DNA from 2 places in the Variovorax sp. 05T418 genome. Region 2 is predicted to be linked to the other one. Evidence: predicted binding sites of a transcription regulator. Region 2 holds the regulator's gene; the other holds the start of a gene.
The links. Region 2 encodes NrdR, which represses ribonucleotide reductase genes. Its sites were predicted from a motif close to CACNANATNTNGTG; they were not measured.
Positions count from the first base shown of each region.

Region 1 (7,192 bases), on a different contig from region 2:
GCTCGGCCGAGAACGCGGTCGAGGCGCTGAAGGCCGGCGCCTTCGACTACCTGACCAAGCCGGTCGACCTGAAGCAGTTCCGCGCCGTGGTCGCGTCCGCGGTGCAGGCGCAGCAGGCAGCGCCGGCCAAGGCCTGGCAGGCGGCGCCCGCGGACCCGTTGCGCGCCGGCGCGCCGGCCGTTCCGGACAGCGGCGTCGCCGCGCTCGAGCGGCTGGTGGGCGACTCGGAGCCGATGCGCCTGGTCAAGTCGCGCATCGCCAAGGTGGCGCGCGGCATGGCGCCGGTGCTGGTGCGCGGCGAATCGGGCACCGGCAAGGAACTGGTGGCGCGCGCCGTGCATGCCTGCAGCCAGCGCAGCGAGGGCCCCTTCGTCGCGGTCAACTGCGGCGCCATTCCCGAGAACCTGCTCGAGGCCGAGTTCTTCGGCGCCCGCAAGGGCTCCTACACCGGCTCGTCGCAGGACCGCGACGGCTACTTCCAGGCCGCGCGCGGCGGCACGCTCTTTCTCGACGAAATCGGCGACCTGCCGCTGGCGATGCAGTCCAAGCTGCTGCGTGCGATCCAGGAGCGCAGCGTGCGCTCCATCGGCTCGACGCAGGAAGACGCGGTCGACGTGCGCATCGTGAGCGCCACCCACAAGGATCTCCATGCCGAAGTCCAGGCCGGCCGCTTCCGGCAGGACCTGTTCTACCGGCTCAACGTGATCGAGATCGCGGTACCCGCGCTGCGCGACCGGCGCGAGGACCTGCCCGCGCTTTGCGCCGCGCTGCTCGCGCGCATTGCGCAGGACGGCGGGCTGCCGGTGCCGCATCTTTCCGCCGAACTGCTGCGCCGCCTGGCCCAGCACCGGCTCGACGGCAACGTGCGGGAGCTCGAGAACCTGCTGCACCGCGCGGTGGCGCTCAACGACGGCGACGAACTGCACCTGGACCTGATGGCGCCGCGGCCGGAGGCTGCCGAGGCACCGGCCGAGACGGCCATCGCCGAACCCGCGCCCTCTTCTGCCGCCGCGGCCGGCGGCGAAGCGCCTCGGGCGGCCGCTGCGCCCGCCGCGGAATCCAAGCCTGTGGCGCCCGCCCTCCCCTCGGACCTGCAGGCCTACCTCGATCAGCAGGAGCGCGAGATCCTCGTGCGCGCGCTGCACGAAAGCGGCTTCAATCGAACGGCCGCCGCCGCGCGGCTCGGCATGAGCCTGCGCCAGATCCGCTACCGCATCGCGCGGCTGGGCATCACCACGCCCGGCGGCGACGAAGGTGCCAGCAGCACCAGCCATGCCGACGACTGAAGCACCGGCAAGCAACGACGACGGGCTCTGGCACGCCGGCTGGTACCGCTTTGCCAAGGCGCTGCGCTCGCCGAATTTCGGGCCCCGGCCCGCGGGCGCGCAGACCGACCTGATCGTGCTGCACTCCATCAGCCTGCCGCCCGGCGAATACGGCGGCGAGGCCGTGCAGCAGCTCTTCACCAACCAGCTCGACTGGGACGCGCACCCCTACTTCCAGTCGATCCGCGGCCTTGCGGTTTCCTCGCACTTCTATGTGCGGCGCAACGGCGAGCTCTGGCAGTTCGTGAGCTGCGACGATCGCGCCTGGCATGCCGGCGTGTCGTCGTGGCGCGGCCGCGAGAACTGCAACGACGACTCCATCGGCATCGAGCTCGAAGGCCTCGAAGGCCAGCCCTTCGAAGAAGCACAGTACGAGGCGCTGGCCAGCCTCTGCCCCGCCATCGCGCAGCACTACGCCATCGCGCACATCGCCGGCCACGAGCACATTGCGCCAGGCCGAAAACAGGACCCCGGCGCCGGCTTCGATTGGCAATTGCTGCGCGGGCACCTCGGCTGGAGTCCACAGATGTTTCCTCCGCAGGTGGTGCAGCGCTAATTTTTTCAATCGCGCGGCGCCTCGCGATGCGCCGGTCCCGCGGCGCAGCAATGAGAAAATTGCAGCCGCTGCATGCAGCAACCATGCGCCCTGCAAGCCCAAATCGGCCTGCAAGCCACGGCCCATGCGGGTTGCGACAACATAGGCCAGTATTCATGCGGCATCGACGGCCGTGACCTAGGCCGAAAGAAATATCGGCCAGGGTTGTATCCACTGGAAAACGCTACATCTAGTGGGTTGTACACCCCTCAGACCCTAGATATAGTGTCCTCCGTCCGGTCAACAACGCCGGCGCGACGCCCAACCAAGGCGTTGCCATCCAACAAGAATTGCCAACCGAGAGGAAGCGAATGCAAACAGCCCTGAACACCCCATCGACCTCGCGTGCCGTTCCCTCCACGCCCACGCAGCAGCAGCGCGACACCGCCGGCTCGCCCGCCGGACAGAACCTCGCGCACTACCAGATCATCCGCCGCAACGGCGCCGTGGTTCCCTTCGAACCCAACAAGATCGCCATCGCGATGATGAAAGCCTTCCTGGCCGTGCACGGCACCCAGGGCGCGGCTTCGGCCAGCGTGCGCGAAACGGTCGACGCGCTCACGCAAGGCGTGATCCGCGCCATGGTGCGTTCGCGTCCGGGCGGCGGCACCTTCCACATCGAAGACGTGCAGGACCAGGTCGAACTCGGCCTGATGCGCGGCGGCCACCACGAGATCGCGCGCGCCTACGTGCTCTACCGCGAGCGCCGCACGCAAGAGCGTTCCAAGCAGGTCGAGCAGGAAGCACCCGCCACGCCCACGCTGCACGTGCTGGACAACGGCGAACGCGTCGCGCTCGACCTGAACCAGCTCAAGGGCCTGATCGAATCGGCCTGCGAAAACCTGGGCGACAGCATCACCGCCGCGCCGATCGTCGCCGAGACCATGCGCAACCTGTACGACGGCGTGCCGCTCGACGAGGTCTACAAGGCCTCGATCCTGGCGGCCCGCACGCTGATCGAAAAAGACCCCGACTACACCTTCGCGACCGCCCGCCTGCTGCTGCACACGATCTTCAAGGAGATCATCGGCCGCGAAGTGATGCCCGCCGAGCGCGCCACCGCCTACGCCGACTACTTCCCGCAGTTCATCAAGAAGGGCGTCGAGAACGACCTGCTCGACGAGAAGCTGCTGCAGTACGACCTGCCGCGCCTGGGCGCCGCGCTCAAGGCCGAACGCGACAACCAGTTCGACTACCTCGGCCTGCAAACGCTGTACGACCGCTACTTCCTGCACGTGCGCAAGTCGCGCATCGAACTGCCGCAGGCCTTCTTCATGCGCGTGGCCATGGGCCTGTCGCTCGGCGAAATCGACCGCGAGGCCCGCGCCATCGAGTTCTACGAGGTGCTGTCGTCCTTCGACTTCATGTCGAGCACGCCCACCCTGTTCAACGCCGGCACGCTGCGCTCGCAGCTGTCCAGCTGCTACCTGACCACCGTGCCCGACGACCTGGACGGCATCTACGAATCGATCAAGGAAAACGCGCTGCTCTCCAAGTTCGCGGGCGGCCTGGGCAACGACTGGACCCGCGTGCGCGCGCTCGGCAGCCACATCAAGGGCACCAACGGCGAATCGCAGGGCGTGGTGCCCTTCCTCAAGGTGGTCAACGACACGGCCGTGGCCGTGAACCAGGGCGGCAAGCGCAAGGGCGCCGTCTGCACGTACCTGGAAACCTGGCACCTCGACATCGAGGAGTTCCTGGAACTGCGCAAGAACACCGGCGACGACCGCCGCCGCACGCACGACATGAACACCGCCAACTGGATCCCCGACCTCTTCATGCGCCGCGTGATGGAAAAGGGCACCTGGACGCTGTTCTCGCCCTCCAACGTGCCCGACCTGCACGACCTGTTCGGCGCCGACTTCGAGAAGGCGTATGTCGCCTACGAAGAAAAGGCCGCGCGCGGCGAGATCAAGCCTGCCCGCACCATCCAGGCCTCGGACCTGTGGCGCAAGATGCTCACGATGCTGTTCGAGACCGGCCATCCCTGGATCACGTTCAAGGACGCCTGCAACGTGCGCTCGCCGCAGCAGCACGCCGGCGTGGTGCACTCGTCGAACCTGTGCACCGAGATCACGCTGAACACCAGCGACACCGAAACCGCCGTCTGCAACCTGGGTTCGGTGAACCTGCTGCAGCACCTGAAGGACGGCAAGGTCGACCAGGAAAAGCTCAAGCGCACCATCTCGACCGCGATGCGCATGCTCGACAACGTGATCGACATCAACTACTACGCCGTGAAGAAGGCGCGCGACTCGAACCTGCGCCACCGCCCGGTCGGCCTGGGCCTGATGGGCTTCCAGGACGCGCTGTACGAACTGCGCATTCCCTACGCTTCGCAGGAAGCCGTGCAGTTTGCCGACGAGTCGATGGAAGCCATCTGCTACCACGCCTACTGGGCCTCGACCGAGCTGGCCCGCGAACGCGGCAAGTACTCGAGCTACAAGGGCTCGCTGTGGGACAAGGGGATCCTTCCGATCGACACGCTCGACCTGCTCGAAAAAGCCCGCGGCGGCTACGTCGAAGTGGACCGCTCGGCCACGCTCGACTGGGAGGCCCTGCGCCAGAAGATCAAGGCCGACGGCATGCGCAATTCCAACTGCGTGGCCATCGCCCCGACCGCGACCATCTCGAACATCATCGGCGTCGACGCTTCCATCGAGCCCTGCTTCGGCAACCTCTCGGTCAAGTCGAACCTGTCGGGCGAATTCACCGTCATCAACCACTACCTGGTGCGCGACCTGAAGCGCCTGGGCCTGTGGGACGACGTGATGGTGATGGACCTGAAGCACTTCGACGGTTCGCTGCGTCCGATCGACCGCGTGCCGCAGGACGTGAAGGCGCTCTACGCCACCGCGTTCGAAGTCGAGACCACCTGGCTGGTCGAAGCCGCAGCGCGCCGCCAGAAGTGGATCGACCAGGCGCAGTCGCTCAACATCTACATGGCCGGCGCATCGGGCAAGAAGCTCGACGACACCTACAAGCTCGCATGGCTGCGCGGCCTGAAGACCACCTACTACCTGCGCACGCAGAGCGCGACGCACGCCGAGAAATCCACCGTGCAGTCGGGCCGCCTCAACGCGGTGTCGTCGGGCAGCGATGCCTCTTCGGGCATGAGCGCACTCGAAGCCGCAGCTGCCGCAGCGAAGGCGCAGATGAGTGCAATGCCTGCCACCGACATCGCGTTCTGCGGCGTCGACGATCCGACTTGCGAAGCATGCCAATGACGCGCGAGTGAAGCGAGAGAGGTGCATGCACGACGCGCGGACCCTCAGTCGATCACGGCATCGACTGACATCGCGCGATGCATGAGAGCAACATAACAACCACATAAATGGAGCGCGACGTGAACGAGCACTTTGCAACTCACATCGTTGCTCCGATAATTGAGCATTGGATTTTTCTATGTTGACCTGGGACGAAGAAGTCAAGCCCTCCTTATCAAAGGATATGCAACAAGGATTGCAGCAACACCACGCATCGACCAGCGGCCTGTCCGCAGGCCGACCGGTGGATGCTCCGACTTCGTCGATTGCACAACAGCCCGTGGCACCCGCCGCGGCGCAGCGCGTCAAGGCTTCCGACAAGCGCATCATCAACGGCCAGACCGACGTCAACCAGCTGGTGCCGTTCAAGTACAAGTGGGCCTGGGAAAAATACCTCGCCACCTGCGCCAACCACTGGATGCCGCAAGAAGTGAACATGACGCGCGACATCGCGCTCTGGAAAGACCCGAACGGCCTGACCGAAGACGAGCGCCGCATCGTCAAGCGCAACCTCGGCTTCTTCGTGACCGCCGACTCGCTGGCCGCCAACAACATCGTGCTGGGCACCTACCGCCACATCACGGCGCCCGAATGCCGCCAGTTCCTGCTGCGCCAGGCCTTCGAGGAAGCGATCCACACGCACGCCTACCAGTACATCGTCGAGTCGCTCGGCCTGGACGAGAGCGAGATCTTCAACGCCTACAACGAAGTGCCGTCGATCCGCGAGAAGGACCAGTTCCTGATCCCGTTCATCGACGCCATCAGCGACCCGAACTTCAAGACCGGCACGCACGAGACCGACCAGACCCTGCTCAAGTCGCTCATCGTGTTCGCCTGCCTGATGGAGGGCCTGTTCTTCTACGTCGGCTTCACGCAGATCCTTGCGCTCGGCCGCCAGAACAAGATGACCGGCGCCGCCGAGCAGTACCAGTACATCCTGCGCGACGAGTCGATGCACTGCAATTTCGGCATCGACCTGATCAACCAGCTCAAGCTCGAGAACCCCGGCCTCTGGACCCCCGAGTTCAAGGCCGAGATCAAGGCCCTCTTCCTGAAGGCCGTCGAGCTCGAGTACAAATACGCCGAAGACACCATGCCGCGTGGCGTGCTCGGCATGAACGCCTCCATGTTCAAGGGCTACCTGCGCTACATCGCCAACCGGCGCGCGCAGCAGATCGGCCTCGAAACGCTCTTCCCGAACGAGGAAAACCCGTTCCCCTGGATGAGCGAAATGATTGACCTGAAGAAAGAGCGCAATTTCTTCGAAACCCGCGTGATCGAATACCAGTCGGGTGGTGCGCTCTCCTGGGATTGAATCGAATCTTTCGACAAGAATTAATGAATTCAAGAATTGCCCTTGCCACCGATCGCGCCGAAGAGCGCGGCATGGACGAGGGCTCAGGTGTTCATGGTGCTGGAGCTCAGATTCCAACGCCATGGATCGCTTCACGCTACCAACGTGCGTGGAGTGCTTCAATAGGTTGATTTTTTCAACTTGATCAAGGAGAAATAGAAATGGCAACTGCAAAGAAAGCGCCGGCTAAGAAAGCCGCTGCAAAGAAGGCTCCGGCAAAGAAGGTCGCGGCCGCTAAGAAGGCTCCCGCCAAGAAGGTAGCTGCGAAGAAGGCTCCGGCCAAGAAGGTCGCAGCGAAGAAGGTAGCCGCCAAGAAGGCGCCTGCGAAGAAGGTAGCCGCCAAGAAGGCAGCTCCGGCAAAGAAGGCCGCTGCCAAGAAGGCTCCGGCGAAGAAGGCCGCAGCGAAGAAGGCTCCTGCCAAGAAGGCGGCGGCGAAGAAGGCTCCGGCAAAGAAGGCCGCTGCCAAGAAGGCCCCTGCGAAGAAGGCTGCCGCCAAGAAGGCTCCTGCCAAAAAGGCTGCGGCCAAGAAAGCCGCGAAAAAGCCCGCTGCCAAGCCTGCCGCTGCTGCCAAGAAGCCTGCTGCCAAGAAGGCTGCCAAGGCTCCTGCCGTAGCGCCTGCTCCTGCTGCGCAAACGACGCTGAACCCCCAGGC
Region 1 covers NZ_JBFTLJ010000003.1:296,604-303,795, forward strand. The annotation lists gene AC1DMS_RS07385 (sigma-54-dependent transcriptional regulator) at 1-1,286, shown strand, start outside; gene ampD (1,6-anhydro-N-acetylmuramyl-L-alanine amidase AmpD) at 1,273-1,881, shown strand; gene AC1DMS_RS07395 (ribonucleoside-diphosphate reductase subunit alpha) at 2,232-5,147, shown strand; gene AC1DMS_RS07400 (ribonucleotide-diphosphate reductase subunit beta) at 5,326-6,501, shown strand; gene AC1DMS_RS07405 (histone H1-like DNA-binding protein) at 6,702-7,192, shown strand, end outside.
Region 1: a site for NrdR is predicted at 2,135-2,148, ahead of AC1DMS_RS07395 (ribonucleoside-diphosphate reductase subunit alpha). Genes of this name have one in related genera too.

Region 2 (7,192 bases):
TGGCTTTGGCGCTGCGTCGTCGTGGACCGGCGCCCCGGCCATCTCGGCAGTCGCGTCGCAGCCCACCTACAGCGGGGACTATGCACGCCTGGTCGATGGGCGGGCTGCCTGGCAGGATCCGTTGGCGAGCACCTTGGCAGCGACGGGGAGATGGCGTTCAGGAGGCGGTGCCTATGGCTATTACCACGAACTCGACGCCAACGCCGCCGCCGTGCGCATGGACCTCTGGCACGCCGCGCTCAACAGCCGCGGCACCTTCACGCCAGCGGCGAATGCGAAGGCGCTCAGCGATGCCTTCCGGTCCATCCTCTCGCAGATCCTGCTCAACACCAGTGCCTCGCTGACCTCGATCTCGGCCAGCGGCTCCAGGGTTTCGACCGCCACTTCGGCCTACCAGGCCGGCTACGATACGGCCGACTGGTCGGGCAAGCTGACGGCCACGCCGTTCGGCAGCAACGGCAAGCTGGCCGCCGCGCCCGCGTGGTCGGCGCGCGAACTGCTTGATGCGCGCATGGCTGTGCCCGGCGCGCACGACGGCAATCGCAAGGTGCTGAGCTTCTCGGGCACCAGCGCCGCGGCCAGCGGGGCGGGCGTGCCGTTCCGGTGGGCCAGCCTGAGCGAGGCGCAGAAGGCGGCGCTCAAGGGCAGCACCGGAACCGACGCGGCAAGCACCGCGCTCGGCCAGGGCGTGCTCGACTTCCTGCGCGGCGACCGCAGCAACGAGGGCGCCGGCCTCAACCTGCGCAAGCGCGGCCATGTGCTGGGCGACATCGTGGGCTCCAGCGTCCGGTATGTGGGGAAGCCCAACAGCGGCTTCACCCATGAAGGCTATGCCGCATTCGCCTCGACCATCGCCCGCGCGCCGATGGTCTATGTGGGTGCCAACGACGGCATGCTGCATGCCTTCAACGCGGGCACCGGCCAGGAGGCGTTCGCCTATGTGCCGGAAGGCGTCTATGGCACGGCGGCGGCGCCCCAGCTCAAGAAGCTCAGCGAAAGCACCTACTCGCACAGGTACTACGTCGACGGCAGCCCGTTCGTGGCCGACATCTACATGGGTTCGGCCGCCGACGCCAAGGCCACCGACACCGAGAAGGCGAAGCTGTGGAAGTCCTTCCTCGTGGGGACGCTGGGGGCGGGCGGCAAGGGGTACTTCGTGCTCGACGTCACCAAGCCCGAGAACATCGGCGAGACCAACGCCGCCGACGTGGCCCTGATCGATACCACCGCGGTCGCAGACGACGACCTCGGCCACCAGTTCCAGCAACCCGTGCTCGATTCCTTTTCGAGGCGCGCGCTGCAGGTGGCGCGGCTCAACAACGGCCGCAGGGCCGTGATCCTGGGCAACGGCTACAACAGCACGAGCGAGAAGGCGATGCTGTGGATCCAGTACCTCGACGGCGACAAGTCCGTGCTGAAGATCCCCGCGCCGGCCACGCAGGCCGCCGGCACCGGCAACGGGCTGTCGGCGCCGCAGGTGGTGGACCGCAACGGCGATGGCAAGGTCGACTACGTCTATGCCGGCGACCTGCTCGGCAATCTCTGGAAGTTCGACCTGAGCAGCAGCAAGAGCAGCGACTGGAAGGCGACCCTGGGCGCATCGAGCCTGGACGACGCGCCGCTGTTCGCCGCCGGCGCCACGCAGCCGATCACGGCCGCGCCGCTGGTCGTCGACCATCCGCGCGGCGGCTACATGGTGATGTTCGGCACCGGCCGGCTGTTTGCCGCCGGCGACGAAGGCAGCACCGCCCAGCAGTACCTGTACGGCGTCTGGGACCGCGCCAACGGCAGCACGGGCACCGCGGCGCTGGCCGACCTGGTGGCGCAGACCATCGGGACCGGCACGGTCAAGGAAGGCGACGTGGAATTCCGCACCGCGTCGAACCACGGCGTGAGCTACAGCGGCTCGGGCGGCAAGCGCGGCTGGTATCTGGAACTGGGAACCGCGGGCGAGCGCATCGTCTATCCGGGCGATGCGCTGAGCGGCAGCGCGGGGCTGTTCTCGTCCACCATTCCCGGTTCGGCGAGCAATTCGCTCGACTGCGCGCCGGGCACCAGCGACGACGGCTGGTCGATGGTGATCGACTTCTTCAGCGGCGTGGTCCCCGACGGCATCGCCTACAACGGGTCCACCAGCGCGCTGGGCAGCTACCTCGGCTTCCGGAACCATTCGGGCCGGGACGACATCGTCTTTCGGCCGCAGGACGCCGCGGAGAAAGGCAAGCACGTGATCTGCAATGCGGCCGGCGGCTGCAACGAGACCGAGCTGCCGCAAGCCGTGCGCCGCTTCGGCTGGCGCAACCTGATCTCGTGGAATTGACGCCGCATGAACAAACATCCTGAAATGCAGGCCCGCAAAGAGCGGATTCGCCCGCGCGGCTTCACGCTGGTCGAACTCATGATCGTGACGGCGGTGATCGCCATCCTGGCCGCGATCGCCTACCCGAGCTACACGCGCTACGTGTTGCGGGCCAAGCGGGCCGATGCCAAGCAGCAGCTGCTGCAGGCGGCGCAATGGACCGAGCGCTACCTGACGGCCAACGGCCAATATCCGCCTTTAACCGTTGCGCTGCCGGCGGGGCTGAACCAGGCGCCATCCTCCGGCACGGCAAACTACACCATCAGCTATGCGGCCCGGGACGCGACCAGCTACACGCTGCGGGCCGTGCCGCAGGGCGCGTCGGCCGCCGACGAATGCAAAACACTCACGGTGAACCAGCAGGGCGTCAAGCTGGCGGCCGGCCAGACCAGCGCTTCGAATGCGCTGGTGCAGGCCTGCTGGAACCGCTGAGCGCGGGGCTCTTCTTCAGATGTCGCGCAGCAGCTGCCGGAACTCGTCCACGTCCTCGAAGCTGCGGTAGACCGAGGCAAAGCGCACGTAGGCCACCTTGTCGAGCTTTTTCAGTTCGCGCATCACGAGTTCGCCCACCTTGGTCGAATCGATCTCGCGCAGGCCGCTGGCCAGCAACTTCTGCTCGATGCGCAGCAGGGCGTTGTCGATCTGCTCGATGCTGACCGGGCGCTTGCGCAGCGCCAGCATCATCGAGGCGCGGACCTTGCCCGATTCGAAGTCGGCGCGGCTGCCGTCCTTCTTGACGACCACCGGAAAGTTGACGTCGGGCCTCTCATAGGTGGTGAAGCGCTTGTCGCAGGCGCTGCACTGGCGGCGCCTGCGCACGAAGTCGGCGTCTTCCGAAACGCGGGTCTCGACGACCTGCGTTTCGAGATGACCGCAAAAAGGACATTTCATGCGGCCACTTCTTGCCGGATCAGCGGTAGACCGGGAACCGGCTCGTCAGCGCGTGCACCTTGGCGCGGACCGCATCGATGTTGGCGGCGTCGCGCGGGTTCTCGAGCACGTCGGCGATCAGGTTCGCGGTGATGCGCGCCTCTTCGTCCTTGAAGCCGCGCGTGGTCATGGCCGGGGTGCCGATGCGTACGCCGCTGGTGACCATCGGCTTTTCGGGGTCGTTGGGGATCGCGTTCTTGTTGATCGTCATGTGGGCGCTGCCCAGCACGGCTTCGGCTTCCTTGCCGGTGATGCCCTTGGCGCGCAGGTCGACGAGCATCACGTGGCTTTCGGTGCGTCCGCTCACGATGCGCAGGCCGCGCTCGGTGAGGGTGTCGGCCACGATCTGGGCGTTCTTGACCACCTGCTGCTGGTAGGCCTTGAACTCGGGCGACATGGCTTCCTTGAAGGCGACGGCCTTGGCGGCGATCACGTGCATGAGCGGGCCGCCTTGCAGGCCCGGGAAGATCGCGCTGTTGATGGCTTTCTCGTGCTGCGACTTCATCAGGATGATGCCGCCGCGCGGGCCGCGCAGGCTCTTGTGGGTGGTGGAGGTGACCACGTCGGCATGCGGCACCGGGTTGGGGTACACGCCCGCGGCCACGAGCCCGGCGTAGTGGGCAATGTCGACCATGAAGATCGCGCCCACGTCCTTGGCCACCTTGGCAAAGCGCTCGAAGTCGATGCGCAGCGAGTAGGCCGAGGCGCCCGCGATGATCAGCTTGGGCATGTGCTCGTGCGCCTTGCGTTCCATCGCGTCGTAGTCGATGGCTTCGTTGGCATCGAGGCCGTAGCTCACCACGTTGAACCACTTGCCGCTCATGTTGAGGGGCATGCCGTGGGTCAGGTGGCCGCCTTCGGCCAGGCTCATGCCCATGATGGTGTCGCCGGGCTTCAGGAAGGCCAGCATCACGGCTTCGTTGGCCGAGGCGCCGCAATGCGGCTGCACGTTGGCGGCGTCGGCGCCGAAGATCTGCTTGACGCGGTCGATGGCCAGCTGCTCGGCCACGTCGACATGCTCGCAGCCGCCGTAGTAGCGCTTGCCCGGGTAGCCTTCGGCGTATTTGTTGGTGAGCTGCGAGCCCTGCGCGGCCATGACGGCCGGCGAGGCGTAGTTTTCGCTCGCGATCAGTTCGATGTGGTGTTCCTGGCGCGCGTTTTCGGCCTGGATGGCAGCCCAGATTTCGGGATCGGTCTGTTCGACCAGGATGTTGCGGTGGTACATGGCAGTCCTTTGAAGACGAGGTCCTTGTTCTTCAACCAAACAAGGGCTGCCCAGGCGAACGGCTGAACGCCTGTATGGATGCCAGGCGGCACGCTTCCCAGTGGTATTCCACGTCAGCGCAGGGCACCGTGCGGGGTGCTGCGCCTATCGCCAGTCGCGTACGGGGTGAAGTGTAGCGCAGGGGCTCAGGAAACGCCCGACAGCAGGGCCACTTTCTGCGGGTCCGCTGCCGGCTCGGCCGCCTGTTGCGGCTTGGGCGGCACGGCAACCGGAATCGGCTGGGCCTGCGCACGCACGACCGGCGCCGCGGGCGTTGGCATGGTCGGCGGATTGCGGCCATTGGCTACCTGAACCAGGCGTTCGTGCTCGGCCAGCACCTTGCCGGCATAGCCGCCGTCGTCCTCGAGGTTGGCCGCGCCCACGTAGTAGCGCAGGCCGCCTTCGAGCGAGCCGGCGCGGGCGATGCATTCCTGCAGCACCTTCACGCCCACGCGCATGTTGGTCACGGGGTCGAAGGCGGTGAGCGTGCCGCCCGCGCTTTCGTACTTGTCGCCGTGCACGCGTGTCATGACCTGCATCAGGCCCTGGGCGCCGACCTGGCTCTGGGCGAAGGGATTGAAGCTCGATTCGACAGCCATGATGGCCAGGATCAGCGTCGGGTCGAGCTTGGTGCGCTTGCCCAATTGATAGGCCTCCGCAACCAGCACGCTCAGCGGTTCGGCCGCCACGCGGTACTTCTTGCTGAGCCAATAGGCCACGGCGGCCTGCTGCTTGGGCAGGTCGCCGGGGCTCGCGGCCGTGGTGCGCACGATGGCGGTCGGCTCCAGGTCGGTGGCTTCGGGCGCGGGCTTGCGCGACTGCAGCCAACCCATGAGCTGTTCCTCGCCGGCCTTGCGCAGGTCGGGCCGCGCCACCAGGGCGAGGGCCGCGAACACGATGGCCAGGCCAACCAGTGCAAACCCGTTGTGGGTGATCTCAAAAAAGCCGTCTGCCACATCGGACACAAAGGTCCTCAGCCCGCGGGCCGTGGCATCAAACGCCTTGTTCATCGCTCTTCCTTTCTGTGCGGCACCTGGTCGCAGCGCCGCGGGGGCGATGGATGAAGGCAGCGGCGCTTGGATTGGTACGAATCAGGCTCCGCGCATGGAGGTGTAGGGGGTGGAGCGCGGCGGCCTGATCAAGCCGGGGGAACTCGGCAGCGGATTCAGGTGGCCCCTGCTGGGTCTGGGGCAGGCCAGGGGCAGGCGGGATTCTAGCGCGGCTAAATACCCGGTCAAGTATAAGAACCTATTCCCTTATGTGATTACATATTTAAACAAAATCTAAGGGAAAACCCTTGGAAGACGGCATTGCAATGCAAGGGCGGGGCGCCTAATCTGAATACGCCTGAGTTCTCAGGCGGTTTTCCGAAATCCTACGGCCCGAGGTGCAAGTCAAGGGTTGGAACGATGGAGGATCCATGGCGGCAATCTCTTGCTGCCAGCACGGCAGGAACCATTGACTTCCGGTCGCGCGAAACGATGGCATGGGTTTTGTGCCCGCCATCAAGCCCGGTAATGAGACTTTTCGTCGAATTGCCGGGCTTTCTTGTTTCTGGCTCCAAGCTTCTTTGCGGCACACTCCCGCGATGGATGTAGCTTCGCTCAAACAAAACAAATGGGTGCGACGTGGGATCGTCGCGTTGCTGGTTCTGCTGGCGCTCTGGGTCATCGCCTGGCTCGCGGTGCCGCCAATTGCCAAGAGCCAGCTCCAGAAGATCGCGAGCGAGAAGCTGGGCCGGCAGGTCACGGTCGGCAAGATCGATTTCAAGCCCTGGACCCTCGAGCTCGCGCTGAACGACCTGCGCATTGCCACGGCCGACGGCAGCCGGCCCCAGGTGGCGGTCAAGCGCATCTATGCCGACGCCGAACTGCAGTCGATCCTGCGCCTGGCGCCGGTGATCGATGCGGTGACGGTCGAGGCGCCGGCCATCCTGCTCACGCACCAGGCCGACGGCAAGTACGACATCGACGACATCCTGGCCAAGCTCGCGGCCGGACCGCCGCCCGATCCCAAGGCCGAACCGGCGCGCTTTGCGATCTACAACATCTCGATCAGGGACGGCGCGGTCGATTTCGACGACCAGACCGTCAAGCGCAGGCACGAGCTGCGCGGCTTCGTGCTCAACGTGCCGTTCCTGAGCAACCTGGCCTCCAAGCGCGACATCAACACCGAGCCCAAGCTGGCTTTCGCGCTCAACGGCAGCAAGTTCGATTCGGCGGCCCTCACCACGCCGTTCGCGGCAAGCCGCAAGACCGACGCCCACGTGCAGTTCAAGGGGCTCGACCTGGCGCCGTACCTGGGCTACATCCCGGGCGGCCTGCCAGTGCAACTGCAGGCGGGCAGCCTGGATGCCGACCTGAAGATCGACTTCGAGCAGGCTGCCACCGCCGGCCTCAAGATCACCGGCACGGTCGAGGCGCACAAGGCGAAGCTCGGCGATGCGCGGGGGCGGGACCTCCTGGGTTTCGATTCGCTCAAGCTGGCGCTGGCCGACGTGCGGCCGCTGGAAGCGGTGTTTCACCTGAGCGAGGTGGCGCTGGCCAATCCGCAGCTTGCGGTCGCGCGCGACGCCAAGGGCCAGCTCAACCTGCTGGCCACCGATCCGGCCACCGGAGCGGCAGAGAAGGTGGCGAAAG
Region 2 covers NZ_JBFTLJ010000002.1:262,848-270,039, reverse strand. The annotation lists gene AC1DMS_RS04605 (pilus assembly protein) at 1-2,320, shown strand, start outside; gene AC1DMS_RS04600 (type IV pilin protein) at 2,345-2,791, shown strand; gene nrdR (transcriptional regulator NrdR) at 2,807-3,250, opposite strand; gene glyA (serine hydroxymethyltransferase) at 3,270-4,514, opposite strand; ZMP/ZTP riboswitch at 4,556-4,682, opposite strand; gene AC1DMS_RS04585 (transglycosylase SLT domain-containing protein) at 4,700-5,563, opposite strand; gene AC1DMS_RS04580 (DUF748 domain-containing protein) at 6,142-7,192, shown strand, end outside.